Regions from separate parts of the Endozoicomonas sp. Z74 genome, predicted to be linked through region 2. Evidence: predicted binding sites of a transcription regulator. Region 2 holds the regulator's gene; the other holds the start of a gene.
The links. Region 2 encodes PhoB, which activates phosphate uptake and scavenging genes when phosphate is short. Its sites were predicted from a motif close to TGTCATANNNNTGTCANA; they were not measured.

Region 1 (7,880 bases), on a different contig from region 2:
TACAAGTTGTCGCAAAGGACTCTTCTGTTTTTAAAACCATACAGAAATACCCTCGAACAAAACTGTCTTTTAGTGATTACAGAGAAAAAGTACTTTCAGCCGCAAACCGCAAAAAATAAAGTCAATAAGACTTTTTTTGTACTCTGCCACTGAAAGAAGATCCTATATACCAGCAAAACTGAATTTACCCGGTTTTCCTGACTCTCACCGTGCGCCCACCCCGGTCAATAGCCACAAACACCATGCTGGTTTCCGTCAGTTTTTCCCAACCTTGATGATTTTCAATCCAGGCTTCAACGGCCACTTTAATGGAGGTAGTACCGATCTCAGTCACCCGGGTGAACAGGCCGATCAGGTCTCCCATCTGAACGGGCCTTAGAAAACTCATGGAACCAATGCTGACGGTAACAAGGCGGGTGCCGTTGGCTTCTTTTCTGGCCCGGATTTCCCCGGCCTGGTCCAGGTTCATGGCGACCCAGCCGGCGAATACATCCCCGGCACTGTTGACGGACCGGTGGTCCGCCAGCACTTTAAGGGTCAGCTCCCCTTCCGGGGAGGGCGTGTTGTCCAGATGTTCTTTGGTGGTATTCATGGGATTACTTCCATTTTCTTATTGTTTTTCTTTCTTTATGGGCATTTTTCTCTATGGAGAGCTTATCCATAAAGCGTCTGTGGCAGCCATGTGGCCAGTTGTGGCCAGATGGCCAGGGCACCGAGCACCAGAAGCTGAATAACGATAAAGGGAACTACGCCTCTGTAAATATCAGCAGTAGCCACCTCCGGGGGCGCAACGCCTCTCAGGTAAAACAGGGCAAACCCGAAGGGAGGAGTCAGGAAAGAGGTCTGCAGGTTGACCGCGATCATGATTCCCAGCCATACCGGGTCGAGCCCCATGGCCAGCAGCACCGGGGCTACCATGGGAACCACCACAAAGGTGATCTCAATAAAATCCAGAATAAAGCCCAGGAGGAACATCACCACCATGACCACCAGGACCGCTGTAAATGTGCCCCCGGGCATGGTTTCGAACAGTCCGTGAATCAGCTCATCGCCATTGAACCCGCGAAACACCAGGGAGAATACCGAAGCTCCGATCAGGATCAGGAAAACCATGCAGGTGACCTGAGTGGTGGAGCGAACCACTTCTCTCAGGGTGTTAAACGACAATTGTTTTTTGGCTGCCGCCAGCAGAATAGCGCCAGTTGCACCGACACTGGCAGCTTCTGTCGGTGTTGCGGCTCCAGCCAGAATGGAGCCCAGGACGGCCACGATCAACAGAAGGGGAGGGAGCAGGCTGATCCAGAGCGGCTCTTTGTTACCCAGGGCTTCAATATCGTCGTCATTCAGGGCCGGAGCAGCGTCAGGCCGGACTCTGGCAACGATGACCAGATAAAGGGCGTAAGCAGCGACCAGCAGCAGGCCAGGGATCACCGCCCCGACAAAAAGATCACCCACGGATACGGTGTCCGGGGAAAACACGCCCATTTTGATCTGTGATTGCTGGTAGGCACTGGAGAGTACGTCCCCGAGCAGAACCAGGGCGATGGAGGGCGGGATGATCTGGCCGAGGCTGCCCGTTGCGCAGATCGTACCGGTGGCCAGTGCCGGCGAGTAACCCCGACGTAACATGGTGGGCAGTGACAGCAGCCCCATGGTGACCACGGTGGCGCCAACAATGCCGGTACTGGCCGCCAGCAGCATTCCGACCACGGTTACCGACAATCCCAGCCCACCCCGGGTTTTGCCAAACAGCCGGGCCATGCTTTCCAGCAGGCTTTCCGCCACTTTCGATTTTTCCAGCATCACCCCCATAAACACAAACAGGGGAACGGCGATCAGTGTCTGGTTGGTGATCACGCCAAACAGTCGGCTGGGCAAAGCATTCATCAGAGACAGGTCAAAGGCTCCGGTGACGGAACCGACGCCGGCGAAGAGCAGGGCTGTGCCCGCCAGTGAAAAAGCCACCGGGTAGCCCGCGAGCAACACCAGGCAGACACAGGCAAACATCAACAGGGGGATAAAGTCCATCATACCTGTGCTCCTTCTTCACTGGTTTCCATGGCGCCCTGTCCGGTAAGGATCATCAGGGAGCGCAGCAACTCGGCAACGCCTTGCAGCAGAAGGGTAAAAACCATGACCAGCAGCAGGCTTTTCAACAGGTAAATAAACGGCAGGCCGCCCGGGTCCTGGGACGTCTCCATAATGCTCCAGGAGCGGGCAATGTAGTCCCAGCTCATGAATCCGATAAACAGGCAAACCGGAATCAACAGAAAGACGGTACCCAGGCTGTTGACCAGTGCCTGCTGGCGGGGGCTCATCCGGCGATAGAATACATCCACCCGGACATGACCATTGTGTTTGAGGGTATAGGCGCTGGCGCCCAGAAAAAGAAGGGCGTGCAGGTACATGGCGGACTCCTGCATGGCGATGGAGCCCATGTTCAGAAGGTATCTAAGCACCACGACACAGCAAACCACCAATACCAGCAGCAGGCTGGCCCAGCTGACCAGTCTTCCGGTGTGTTCGGTGATCAGATCCAGTGCCTTGACGGATTGATGGATGGCTTGTGTGAATAGCTTCCGGACGGGATGCATACTTTTATTCCCCCGACAGCCGAAGTCTGGTGAATGTCCTGGATGCAGATGACTTGTGTCGTGTTCCTGGAGTGTCCGGGCATTCCCGCTAACGGGCTGTTTGTTATTCTCATTATTTCGAGAGCGATGGCTTTACGGCGCCATTATAGGCCTGCCCCAGGTAAAGGATCAATTGACTGGCACTAATGTTCTGAATTATTGGCGGGCTTTTCACAGAACTGTCATATTTGCACCCTATAGTGGGCTCCAGAGGTTACACCAGGAGGCTGTCTCGCTGCAGAAACTTAACCAGCGACCCAGGCAGCAACGATAGTAGTCAGTGATATAGCCTCTTGATCATCAACTTACGGGAGAGCTCCAGGATGAAAATAACGAAACTGATGACAGCCCTTTCGGCGGCTACCGCTCTGGTGGTGGGAAGTGGCGCTGCAGCCGCCAGCTCGCTGGATCCATCACTGCCAGTCTATGAAAAGTCCAGGGGTGTATCCGGGAACCTGTCCAGCGTGGGGTCTGATACCCTGGCCAATCTGATGACCCTGTGGGCGGAAGATTTCAAGCGGGTATATCCCAATGTCAATGTACAGATCCAGGCCGCTGGATCTTCTACGGCTCCGCCAGCACTGAGCGAAGGGACGGCTAACTTCGGGCCCATGAGCCGGAAGATGAAAGATAAGGAACTGGCTGCTTTTGAGAAGAAGCACGGTTATAAGCCCACGGCTATTCCAGTAGCCATTGATGCCCTGGCGGTGTTTGTGAACAAGGACAACCCCATCAAGGGGCTGACCATGGCGGAGGTGGATGCCATTTTCTCTTCTAACCGCAAGTGCGGTGGTGCCACTGATATCCGTACCTGGGGGGATGCCGGGCTGGAGGGTGCCTGGAAGAATCGCTCTCTGCAGCTTTATGGGCGTAACTCTGTCTCCGGTACCTATGGTTACTTCAAGAAAAAAGCACTGTGCAAAGGGGACTTCAAGAACAGTGTTAACGAGCAGCCGGGCTCTGCATCCGTTGTCCAGTCTGTCTCTGCGTCACTGAATGGCATTGGTTACTCTGGAATAGGCTATAAAACTTCCAGTGTCCGCACTGTGCCCCTGGCTAAAAAATCGGGTCAGCAATTTGTGGATGCCTCTCCGCTCAATGCAGTAAACGGCAGCTACCCCCTGTCCCGCTTCCTTTATGTGTACATCAACAAGCAGCCCAACAAACCTCTCTCTCCGCTGGAGCGTGAATTTGTTAAGCTGGTGATGTCCAGGCAGGGGCAGGAAGTGGTGGTGAAGGATGGCTACATCCCTCTGCCAGGCAAAGTGGTTGAAAAGTATCTGGCTCAGCTTGGCCTGGATAATACGACACTTGCCCGTAAATAAAGGGTTTTTGGAACATTGAAAAAGGGGCTCAAATGAGCCCCTTTTTCGTTATAAATCATCCCCGGGTTTTATTTTCTATATCGCTTCCGTTGAACCCTTTTTATACACCTTTGCATAGCAATAGCGGCTCGCAGCTGACACCACTTATACGACTGCCTTCTTTTTCCTGCGGGAAGTGGCACAATGGGCCTGCTGTTAATTTTCGGGGACATACTGCGAGTTGAAACCGACGTGGTGCTGTCTCGACGGATTGAATACTGCCAGTGGGCTCACCAGACAATGAACAAAAAACAGACCAGAAAAGAAATGCAGCGGTTGCTTGACAGTGGTGTCAGTAAAGACGAGATTTTCCAGCGTTTCAAAGGGGGAGACATCAAGGAAAAAAAGGTGGCCCATATGGTGGCAACCCTCAAGGATCAGGGGTTGTGTCTCCAGTATGATCGACTGAACAATATTCTGATCACCCTGATGCTGGTGTTTTCCGGTTTTGCCGTTTTGAATGCTTTCATCATTGGGTCGGCCCTGGGGGGGAATGCGCCTTTCTGGCTGGCGGGCTCGGTCTCAGCCGTGGCGCTGTTATTTGTCTGGGGATTCTATAAATACAGCCTGGCGACCTATAACGTTTACCTTATTCTGAGTATCACCCAGTTGCCCAAAGCCTTGCAGGGCTTTTCGGAAGCACCGTTGATGACCGCTGCCAGCCTGACCATTTCTGTCGCCATGATTGCCTATGTCTGGTACATCAAAAACAAGCTGTACCCCGGGGTGAATTTCTATCAAGTGAGACAGAGTAAGACTGGGGAGTATCAGTTCAGTTAGTTTTATCGAGTCCCGAACCCGATTATTGCCGGTAGCTTCCGCATCAACCTTCCGGCAACAGAGTAACAGACATCAACTCCTTCAGAGTCCATGGGCAGGTATGGGGGAAAGAGGCCTGAGTCAGCTTTTTTTCCGGGGGCTGGATGTATTTGTTCATTTGCTCAATGGCTTTGTTTTTTGACCTGGGGTAAACCTGTTCAATGACGTCATTCAGCTCTGTTTTCAGTGATGGGCTGGCCTCCAGCAGATCCTCAATGCCAGAACGGGAGTTATGGATGCTGGGGAGCCAGGTGTAGGCCACTTTGTCAGCGATCCAGGGGTCCTGAAGCACCCGCATCTGGTAATCCAGCTTCAGCAGGTGAATAAGGAGAATGTTGAAGTGAGATTTCAGTGCTGTTCTGTTACTGCCACCCACTTCCCCTAACTCCTCAATCAGATTCGTGATATCCAGGGCATCAAACCGGCCGCTTCTCAGCAGTTCTTTTTGCTGCTCGGCCCACAGGTTGTAATCACGTTCATACAGATTTTCCATAAATCATCTCCTTTACCCACTTAGTATCGCTTTTCAACTTTAGCTCATAGGACTGGGTGGCACCATGAATGGCAGATTCTTTTCCTGAAGGAGAGCAGCGTCCGTGCAACAGGTTAGCCAGATACAAAAAAGGAACCAGTAAATGGTTCCTTTTTCAGGTGCTGCAAGAGGGCTGAGGTCAGGCGGCGACGGTCTGGCCAATGGCTGCCTTGGGCTTGGGTTCCCCCAGAGGCAGAACGGTGCGTCCCAGCTTTTCGTTCAGTACCAGGCCCATGGCTTCATAGATGGCGCTGGCTCCGCAGACAATACCTACATAGCCCGCCAGTGTTCCGATGGCAGCATTACCGGTGAAGTCTTTGTAGGCCAGCAGGAAGAACAGGGTGGTCAGGGAGCCAAAGACAAACTGGGCGGCCCGGGAGGCGTTCAGGGTGCCAACAAACAGGAACAGGGTGAAGATGCCCCAGAGCAACAGGTACCAGCCAACGAATCCGGCGGGAGATGCAGGAGTGACACCGGTGGCAGGCAGAACCCAGATCAGCACCAGTGACCACCAGAACAGGCCATAGGAGGTGAAAGCCATGGTGCCGAAGGTGTTGCCACGACGGAATTCCATCATGCCCACCAGTACCTGAGCCAGGCCGCCATAGCACAGACCCATGGCCAGAATGACCGCACTGATTTCAAAAAAACCGGCATTGTGCAGGTTAAGAAGAATGGTGGTCATACCAAAACCACAGAGACCCAGGGGGGCCGGATTCGCGTAATTTGTGCTCATTGGGTGTCCTGACGGAGGTCAGTTGCAAACAGGCGTTGCCTGCAACGGTTGATAACTTTTATACATTTAAATGGTTGCTGGATACTTCGGTTCAGGTAAATGACAGGCTCCTGGAACACTGAATAGCCAGCGCGCGCGATTTTATGAGGCTGTCACCATGGTGACAACCACTCTTGCGGCAACTCACCCAGTTATCGTAGGGACACGTATTATGGGGTGGAAGTCTGTCGCAACATTGACGGAGCCGTCTAGTTTGCTCGTCAAGAAAGGTTGATTTTATTTCGTGGCAGGCTGTGTAATTGGGCTAGCGGGAAATATCAAGTCTATTTCAAATCTCAATGTCTCTATAACATTTGATATTGGGCCGGTACCAACATTGTTAAATTTGCCTGTTTCTGGTTTTAAATCGTATACAACATACCCTGGGGACCCTTGGTTTCTATGGGCCATAGGAACAAGAGCACGCCATCTTTGGGTGGTGGGTACTCTGTTACGGCCAATGCGGGTGTCACGGTAGAATAGAGTGTTTCCCTTTTCCAGGTGTTTCTTGATATCGGATAGAATGTCACGCCTCTTTGAGGGGGATTCTGAGGATTGTAATTCCAGCTCTTCCAGACAGTAGCCCTGAGATTGTGTAAATGCAGATAGCTCAGGAAAAGGGTGATCCTGGTTTGTAATGGATAGACTTAACCCGTCAACCCATGTATGCCAGATATCCGTTATTGGGGCTGCTGATGCCTGGACGCCGGGAAGGGCTGGAGTCTGTGCGATTTTAAGAGAATTTGAGTGATTTTTTCCTGAACCTTGATGAGTATTATTCGTTTTTTCTTCACTATGGCCAGGGTCTGAAGTGCCTTCTGGGGCACTGGGCTGATTGAGAGTTTTGCTTTCACTTTTGCACATACACCCTCCTGTGCACTTGTCGCAAGTGGCGTAAACCAGGGCAGGAAGTAAGCTGAGTAGCAGGGTCAAAATAAGAGAGGTGAGGGTTTTGAACATCACTACAGGCTACCTGAATGAAATCTGACAGCTTAGACCATGTGATCAGCAGGGTATGAAAGAAGCTCTCTGCTGTCCCAGCCGCTCCCTTTACGACTCACTGAAGTGGTCTATGGGGCGCATATCAATATCAGTGGTTCATCTCTGATATTTTGAAATCATTTCAGTCCCACAAGGCGTGACGAATTCAAGGGTAATGAAATCCTATTACTTGTCGAAATAATACACTCCCGAATCTGAAGACGCCGAAGAAATTCGGGCAGAGGGGGAAATGAAAGATGGGTTTACCTTGATCGCATGGGTGCAAAGCGACGGTGATACGGGGCGCACTGGCCTAAAAGCAGAATGTAGACAAAACACCTGGCATTTCACTGCACTGGAGCGTCCAGGTTGCAATGCCTGGCAACCGGATGTTGATCAGATAGATGACGAAGTTACTGTAACCCTGCGCTGTAATATGTAAAGTCAGCCAGTGTGGGACAGGACTAGACATAATTTTTTGGCCATTGAATAACAATTCAAGGAAACTTAAATGACCAAACTTCGTGACAATGAATTCCGTTTATCCATGACAGGGCTTTCCGATCTGTCCTTTGACATTGAAGACCACTGCATAACCAAAGGTCAGCCATGGGAAGGAATTGAATGCATCGAAACCGATGAAACAGGAGCTACCATTGTTGTTGGTGCAGGAAGGAGTAAATCAACTGAAGTAGCCCATTGGTTTAAGTCGGCAATCAAACCTGGCTCCGCCATAGCCTGCGATAGCTATGATGGTTTGCCCGGCAAACTCAATT
Region 2 (7,880 bases):
AAGACATTTAATGGGACTTTGAGGAAGCCTTAATTAAAATTATTTTAGTGCTTTCAAAAAACAGCTGAACCTCATCAACCCTCCACAGTCCGCGAGGCAAGCCTGGATAAAGGGAAGTGACAGACAAAACGGCTGCCCTTGCCTGGATGACTGCTAATGCTGATACGACCATCATGCCTTAACAGCACGTGCTTGACGATAGCCAGTCCCAACCCGGTCCCCCCGGTAGCCTGACTTCGACTTTTATCCACCCGGTAAAACCGCTCGGTCAGCCTGGGGATATGAACCGGATCAATACCAACGCCATTGTCCTGGACCATCATATGTCCACCCTGTTGATCCTGCCACCAGCGTATCTGGATTTTTCCTCCTGTCGGCGTATAACGGATGGCATTGAAGACCAGATTGGCAAAAGCACTGCGCAGTTCAACGTTGTCTCCCACCATGGCTGCGTCATCATCGCACTCCAGAGAGACCTGGTGCTGCTCTTCACCACTGAGCGCCCGGGCATCCTCAGCAATCCCTTCCAGCAGCGGCTTGAGGCTGACCTTCTGTTTATCCCCCTCCGGCTCTGTTGCCTCCAGTCGGGACAGCAGAAGTAAATCCGCAATCAACCCCTGCATCCTCAAGGCCTGTTCCTGCATGCGGTTCAATGCCCTGTTCCACACCGGAGGTGTATCAGGGTGATGCTCAACGCCATCAATCAGGGTTTCCAGGTACCCGGCAATGACCGTCAGGGGCGTTCTGAGTTCATGGGAAACATTGGCCACAAAATCGGTTCGCATGGTTTCCAGCTGCTGCAGCCGAGTGACATCACGCACCAGCAGCAACCGGTTACCCTGCCCATACACCGTAATGGCAATCTGAAGCTGACGGTTTTCATGGGCCGGAGACACAATCTGAATCGGCTCCCGGTTCTGGCTATGCTCCATGTAACCGGCAAACCGTGGATCCCGAACCAGGTTAGTCAATAGCTGCCCCTGGTCATCGGGCATCTGCAGGCCGAGCAGCTCTTCTGCAGCCCGATTCCACCATTCCAGGCAACCCTGCTGGTCGGCCATCACGATGCCATCATTCAGCGCCGCGGTAGACTCCTGAATGCGCTCAATGACACTGGCCAGCCGTCGCCGGGAGCGTTTCTGCCGGCGCTGGATCCGGTAAATACCATCGAAAATTTCACCCCAGACGCCGCTGCTTTCCGGGGGCTCAATGTCTTTATGGGAGGCCTTGTCAAGCCAGCCAATTAACCGATACAACTGACGGTGGCTCCAGACCAGATACAGCACCGTCACCACAAAAAGCCCCAGGAAAACCCGGTCGGCAAGCCAACCTGCGGAAAAACCCAAAGCCAGCCCCAACAACAGTCGACCGGTAAAATACGATCTGATAGAGGTTGCCACATTCAATTCCGGCTCTTCCCTTTACAAGCGGGTGATTTGCTGATGACCTGCGCATCATCGGTAAGAGGATCGTGATGCTTCAGGCACGGGTAGAAAAACGATACCCCGTTCCCCTGACGGTTTGAACATAATTTTCATAATCGCTGCCCAGAGCCTTGCGCAGTCGACGTATATGGACATCCACGGTACGTTCTTCCACATAGACATTGCCACCCCAGACCTGGTCAAGCAACTGACCACGGGTATAGGCCCGTTCCTGGTGAGTCAGAAAAAACTGGAGCAGGCGATACTCAGTGGGCCCCATCTCAGCGGCTTTGCCATCGATACTGACCCGGTGGCTCACTGGATCCAGCTCCAGGCCCTTGACGACGATAGATGTTTGATCATCCATGCCCCGGGCTCGTCTCAGCACCGCTTTCAACCTGGCCGCCAGCTCTCTGGGAGAAAACGGTTTGGTGATGTAATCATCAGCCCCGGTTTCCAGTCCCTGAATCTTGTGGTCCTCTTCACCTTTGGCGGTCAGCATGATGATCGGGATCTCCGCCGTCAGTTCATCCCGCTTAAGCCGACGGGCCAGCTCAATGCCGGAAACATCCGGCAGCATCCAGTCCAGCAGAATCAGGTCCGGCTTGCGATCCACCACCAGGGTGTGCGCCTGTCTGGCATCAGCCGCCTCAAGGCATTGGTAACCGGCCATCTCCAGGGCCACCGCCACCATTTCCCGAATCGGCGCTTCATCATCCACAATTAGAATTGTTTTGCCAGACATGACCGTTACCCCGAGATAATATGATCACTGTTAAGGTGTATGACCCGTTATTCCTACTCACTCATCCATACGACAGGTATTACACCCGCCGATTGTTACAGATAAATGACAATCTGAGAAATAACAGGCAATGGCCTGATATGAAAGCCTTCTTACCGCTGCCTGTTTTTTCGTCACAGGATAACCCACTCTATTTCGAAAACGTCTGAGGCCCACACTAAATAACATCTATATTTCGAGCCCGACGAAGAATGAAGTACACCTGACACCAGCACTATTGGCCTAATACAATTCAGTATCCTCATATGATAGCGACGCAGCACTTCCCAGACCGTTTCAGATATCTGTTTATGTTATTACTGCTCTCTCATGTCTCTGCCCCTGGGGCATCATTTGGGACTCCCCATACAGACAGAAATACATTAGATATAAGGATTTCCGGAACAGAGATACAACTTCTGGACAGCAATTATGGCAATTGCTGGCAGTTCAATGAAGGGGTTAACTGCGAATTTCAAATGAGCCCTTTCTCTGCCCCCAATAGAGAGGAATCAGCACCTTCCTATAACCCGCAGGTGATTTTTTCGAGTCCTGTCCAGCCCCTATTTCTATCTTCACCCTTTTTTTCAACAGAGCCATTATCTATAGAGCCCCCAAACCAGAACGAAGTCATTATCGAGCGACTCCCCCCTTTCAACAACGCTGAAGTAGTTCTCCTATTTCAGTATAAGCTGGAAGCCAAGCAAGCTTCTCCATTTTGCCAGAAACTCTTTGCTGACAGCCTGGTTTGCAAGTTCAGTAAAGGGCAGCCCCGTCTTCGGGTAAAAACCACCTCTCCTTTAATACAAGCTGCCACTCTACCACCGCGCGTAAACACTGGTGGTGATGATATAACCAGCTATGTTACCGAAGCACTTCAAGGTTTTGTTATACAAAGCCGGGCCAATCCGGTTACCAATGATTTTCATGACGGGGTTTCAAGGAAGGTCGACTTAACCCCAGATAACCCACCTTCCAAGTATTCAATAACAGGATCAGGCATAGACTGGCTAATACTCCCTGCCATGGGAGTGATAGACCCACTCCCTGCTGTAGAGCAACGTATTATTACTGTGTATCCATTACATGGTGCTGACAGGAGTACGAATAGTGAAACCTCGTTTGTGGATAATCAGCTCCAACCTGAGCTCATACTGGAGGCGTTATATCAATCCAATGGCCTGGCTACCCCGCCGCAAATCGAAGATGCCATCTGTACATACAACCTGGATAGAGACAGTGTCTATGCATGGATACAGTATCAAAATTTAGTTGCCTCAGAGCAACCAGGACTTGTCGGAGCCAGTGCTATAAACCCGTTCTGGATACCAAGACCTTCTGAGCTATCTAATTATTATCCATCTTTGACTGAGGCAGACCTTAACCATCTAAACCAACAACAAGACACTGCATTCAGCTCAAAACAGAAACGTCGCTCTCCCCGAAGACACAGAGAGCGCCCCTCCCCCTATCAGGAAACTGGGCAACTGACGTGGCATGAGTACACTGCTCCAGGCTTTTCTACCCACACAGCAAAACAGTCTCGACGGGGTAGACCCAAAAAAAAATCCACGCCTACTGCAACCGTGACCCTTGCAGAAATAGAACAAGGCAGAGAAATATCCAATCCGGGGTCAATGTTCTATTCTGAACAAAATCCAGCACCAACCAGCTCTTTTTCAGAAGAAGCTGGTAGTTCCTTCCCTCTACCTGAAGAAGAGGCTCATTCAAACTCAACAACAACGGACTTTTCAATGGATGAACTGACAAGCAGGCAGAGACCCCTCTCAAATAAAGAGGCCTTAAAATATGCTTTTATGACGAAGTACCGCTACGGTATTCCCTGGCCCTGGGGAGCTTGGCCCAAAGTGCAAAATGAAAGGTGCCAACCTTTTAACCTCTCCAAGAGCCAAAATACTAGAGAAGATCCGGATGACGACTCTAGCTCTTATTTCCCCCCTTTTTCCGCAAGCCCAGTCTGTCAATAAAGTCTGGTATAGAATACAAATCCACGGGAGCCCATGCCTATACCGAAAACACCACCCCAAGAAAAATCGTCAGACCGACCCAATGGTTGGAAAGAAAGGCCTTGAAACAGTGATCGCGATCTCGATCCCTGGTTAGCTTATGCTGGAAAACAAAGCCCCCGACAGCCAATAGCAAAGAGACGTAGTAGGGCCATGCCAGCTCCAGCTGCATACCCAGCATCACCATGGCAACCAGCATCATAGCCTGAAAGGTGGCGATAATCAGATTATCCATTTCACCAAATAAAATAGCGGTGGATTTGATGCCAATTTTCAGGTCATCCTCCCGGTCCACCATGGCGTATTGCGTGTCATAGGCTACGATCCAGAGCAAATTGGCCGTAAACAGCAACCAGGTCTGAGTGGTCAGGGCGGTGGTTTCTGCGGCATAGGCCATGGGGATCGCCCATCCAAAGGCCGCTCCCAGCACCACCTGTGGCAGATAAGTATACCGTTTGGCAAAGGGATAGGCGCAGGCCAGCAGTACGCCCCCAAACGAGAGCCCGATAGTCAGGCTGTTAGTGGTCAATACCAGGAGAAAGGCCAGCAGGAACATAACCGCAGCATAAAGCAGGGCCTCATTCGGGCTCACTCTTCCGGTAATCAATGGCCGGTTTCGAGTACGCGTGACGTGGCCGTCAAAGTGACGGTCCGCATAATCGTTGATCACACAGCCAGCACTGCGAGTCAGAACGACCCCTGAAATAAAAACCAGCAGATTGTGGATGCCTGGTATGCCATCTGCCGCGAACCAAAGCGCCCACAGGGTAGGCCAGAGCAACAAATAAATCCCAATAGGGCGGTCTAGGCGCGCCAGCTGAATAAAATCCTTCCAACGGGGCAGATGCTGATCCAATAGGGTGATTAATTTTTCAGAGCCTGTCATGGCGGGTAACAGTTTCATGCGCTCTCTTTTCTATTTTCGATGAAAATACCGCTACTGCCAGCCTGTGGAACTGAAAACAGGCGGCCAAGGCATTGGCCCCATTCTAACCACGACCGCTCTGTGGAAGAAAGACTTCGCACACTGAAATGGGCAAATCATTCAGGTAAAACAGGGAACGCCTTCCCCAGGCGCTTTCATCCCCATAGTCAAAGTCCAGATGGAGGTTGAACTGCCGGGCGGGAATTTCCGCAATTTCAATGGGCCCACGACGCAGGCCTGGCTGACTGAAAATATACTCCCCCAGAGGCCGGTCACCCAGTGTCAGCAACCCCCGGTTGTCCCCTTCCAGGCTGGATGCAGGGAGCACACTTCGGGCAAACACCACTGGCCTGCCAGAACCAAATAGCAACACTTCGCGGACACTGGCAGAACCTTCTCCACAGTTCAGAAAGGCCCTCTCAGAGGCTGTTGGTTCCAACCATTCGTGGCGGATCACCCGGACAAAAAAGGCGCCCTTATGCACCTGCTTGAGCCGCTGGGTAAGAGAGGTGTGATCCAGCAGCATCTCCCGGAGCCCGGAGGGTATTCTGTCAGCACTCCCCTTCTGACAGGGCTCGGGCTGCCAGGTCATATCGGAAAAATCAACAAACGGCATTAACAGTACTTCCTGCCCGGCAGACAACAGCAAGCTGCCGGGCTCTGAGATTACATGGCAGTGGCAAACGGTATTGTAGAAAGAGCCACTTCAGACAGGGTTGTTTTGCTCTGCTTTATGTTGTTATTCATATAGGATTTACCCAGTGGTCTGTCACAGCAAAGCCCATAAATTGTGCCAGTGGCCACCACAGCCTGCAACCGTGAGGATCGCACTATGAAAAAGTGGCAATGCATTGTCTGCGGATTCACCTACGACGAAGCCGAAGGCTGGCCCGATGACGGCATCCCTCCGGGAACCGCCTGGGAGGATGTTCCCGAAGACTGGCAGTGCCCGGATTGCGGGGTCGGCAAAGACGATTTTGAGATGGTGGAAATCCGCTGAATAAGGAAAACCATCGATTTTCCTGAAATACAAGCCACAAGACCCTTCTGGCTATTGCTCAAAACCCGGCAGTGTTTTAGTCTGTTTTTGTTTGAGCCCCAATGGAAGAGAAAAGAACAACAAAACGGAGTGTAACCACTATGCGCAAACCTGAACTGATCAATGCCATTGCCGACGAAGCAGATATCAGTAAAGACAAGGCTTCACTGGCTCTGAATGCCCTTCTTGATGCCATCACCGGTGCCCTTAAGTCTGAAGACACCGTGAACCTGGTGGGCTTTGGAACATTTGTGCAACGAAGTCGTGCGGCCCGTCAGGGGAAAAACCCCCAGACTGGAGAAACCATTCAGATCAAAGCCAGCAAAACCGTCGCCTTTAAGCCCGGCAAGGCACTTAAGGAAGCCGTAAACTGACCAACCCAGACAGGCAAACCCGTTAAACATTGGCTGTGAAAGCATTTTTTCATCGTTATCAATTGGGGGGATGATGGAAAAATCGCTTTCACACAAACCAGGCATCACCTCCCCCGGGTGTACCCATTCACTGGAATATCAATTATCTCGCTTTTCCAGGGCTTTCAGACACGTAATAGAACCACTGCTCAGGCAACACTGCAAAGTGGACCTGAATACCAGAATAGACCTCACCCTGTTCACAAGAAGAATTACTCAAAAGACATCAGAAGGATTATGTTGTGAAGTTCAGACTGCTGTTATGGACCCTAGGCTTTATGATGAAGCGGGCCAGTCGCAAGAAACCGTCGTTCAGAAAAACCCTGGAAAACCAGGACCTCACCTTCCAGCTGAGCAGTCAGGACGGTGTCGCCCGCCACTATATCGTGAAAGACAACAGCGTGAAGCCGGTGTCCGGACCTGCCAAACAGCCCACGTTTGAGCTGTCCTTTTCCAGTGCCGCCAAAGGGTTTGAAATACTTACTGCCAGAAATGCCCAGGAAGCGTTTATGCGGGGTGTTCAGGAGAAAGATATTGTTGCCTCCGGCGACCTCAGCAAGATGATGTGGTTCCAGACCATGACAACAGCCATGAAAGGATAGAAGCGTCTTTTTTAACCAGGCGGTTTGCCGAGCAACCATAATCGCTCGGCATAACGCCCTGGCAGCCAGAGCGCCAGCGCCAGCAGAACAAAAAACAGCGCCTCGTGCATCTCGCCCCAGAAATATTCAAAGAACCGGGTGTACAGGTTGATTAACAGAAACGACAGCCCGAAGACTCTCATCCATTCATTATCGGCCTTCTGACCCACTGTCATGGCCAGAATACTCACCGCAAGCAGCAGAATACTCCATGGCAATGCCTGCCAATGGGTCAGAAACTCCAGATCAGGCTGATTGCCAAACAGGGTAAGCGCCCAGAGAGAAACAAACAGACACAACAGTCCTAAGGCCTCGGTAACCCGGCGCAAGGTATAAAGACGACCACGAATCATCATCGCTGACACCAGCAACAGAGCACCAAAAGCCCCATAACGCAGCAGATAATTCATACCCCAGTACATGGACTCCCATCCGGATTGGTAGCCGGTTTCCGTTCCAAACCAGGCCCCGAGAGCAACCAGACCAAAAAACCACATCAGCCGGGACACCAGCCACCCACCCAGCAACAGGTACACCAGAGAGGCCAGTAAAATCAGCAGGGAGAAGTGACCGGAACCGGTATCCAGAGCTTTTCCCAGAAAAAACACGGCAATGGCAATCCCTACC

Region 1: ACNRUY_RS14605 (PstS family phosphate ABC transporter substrate-binding protein) is a predicted target of PhoB. The motif match lies at 2,803-2,820, and genes of this name have one in related genera.

The regions. Positions count from the first base shown of each region.
Region 1 is NZ_JBLYZI010000048.1:27,217-35,096, forward strand. Features, by position in the region: gene ACNRUY_RS14585 (hypothetical protein) at 1-119, shown strand, start outside; gene ACNRUY_RS14590 (acyl-CoA thioesterase) at 185-592, opposite strand; gene ACNRUY_RS14595 (TRAP transporter large permease) at 655-2,031, opposite strand; gene ACNRUY_RS14600 (TRAP transporter small permease subunit) at 2,028-2,594, opposite strand; gene ACNRUY_RS14605 (PstS family phosphate ABC transporter substrate-binding protein) at 2,957-3,958, shown strand; gene ACNRUY_RS14610 (hypothetical protein) at 4,142-4,777, shown strand; gene ACNRUY_RS14615 (DUF29 domain-containing protein) at 4,821-5,309, opposite strand; gene ACNRUY_RS14620 (acetate uptake transporter) at 5,488-6,084, opposite strand; gene ACNRUY_RS14625 (hypothetical protein) at 6,361-6,987, opposite strand; gene ACNRUY_RS14630 (hypothetical protein) at 7,355-7,546, shown strand; gene ACNRUY_RS14635 (hypothetical protein) at 7,652-7,880, shown strand, end outside.
Region 2 is NZ_JBLYZI010000007.1:38,443-46,322, forward strand. Features, by position in the region: gene phoR (phosphate regulon sensor histidine kinase PhoR) at 75-1,400, opposite strand; gene phoB (phosphate regulon transcriptional regulator PhoB) at 1,480-2,169, opposite strand; gene ACNRUY_RS03220 (hypothetical protein) at 2,520-4,196, shown strand; gene ubiA (4-hydroxybenzoate octaprenyltransferase) at 4,234-5,139, opposite strand; gene ACNRUY_RS03230 (chorismate--pyruvate lyase family protein) at 5,225-5,776, opposite strand; gene ACNRUY_RS03235 (rubredoxin) at 5,993-6,160, shown strand; gene ACNRUY_RS03240 (HU family DNA-binding protein) at 6,301-6,573, shown strand; gene ACNRUY_RS03245 (helicase) at 6,855-7,214, shown strand; gene ACNRUY_RS03250 (hypothetical protein) at 7,226-7,880, opposite strand, start outside.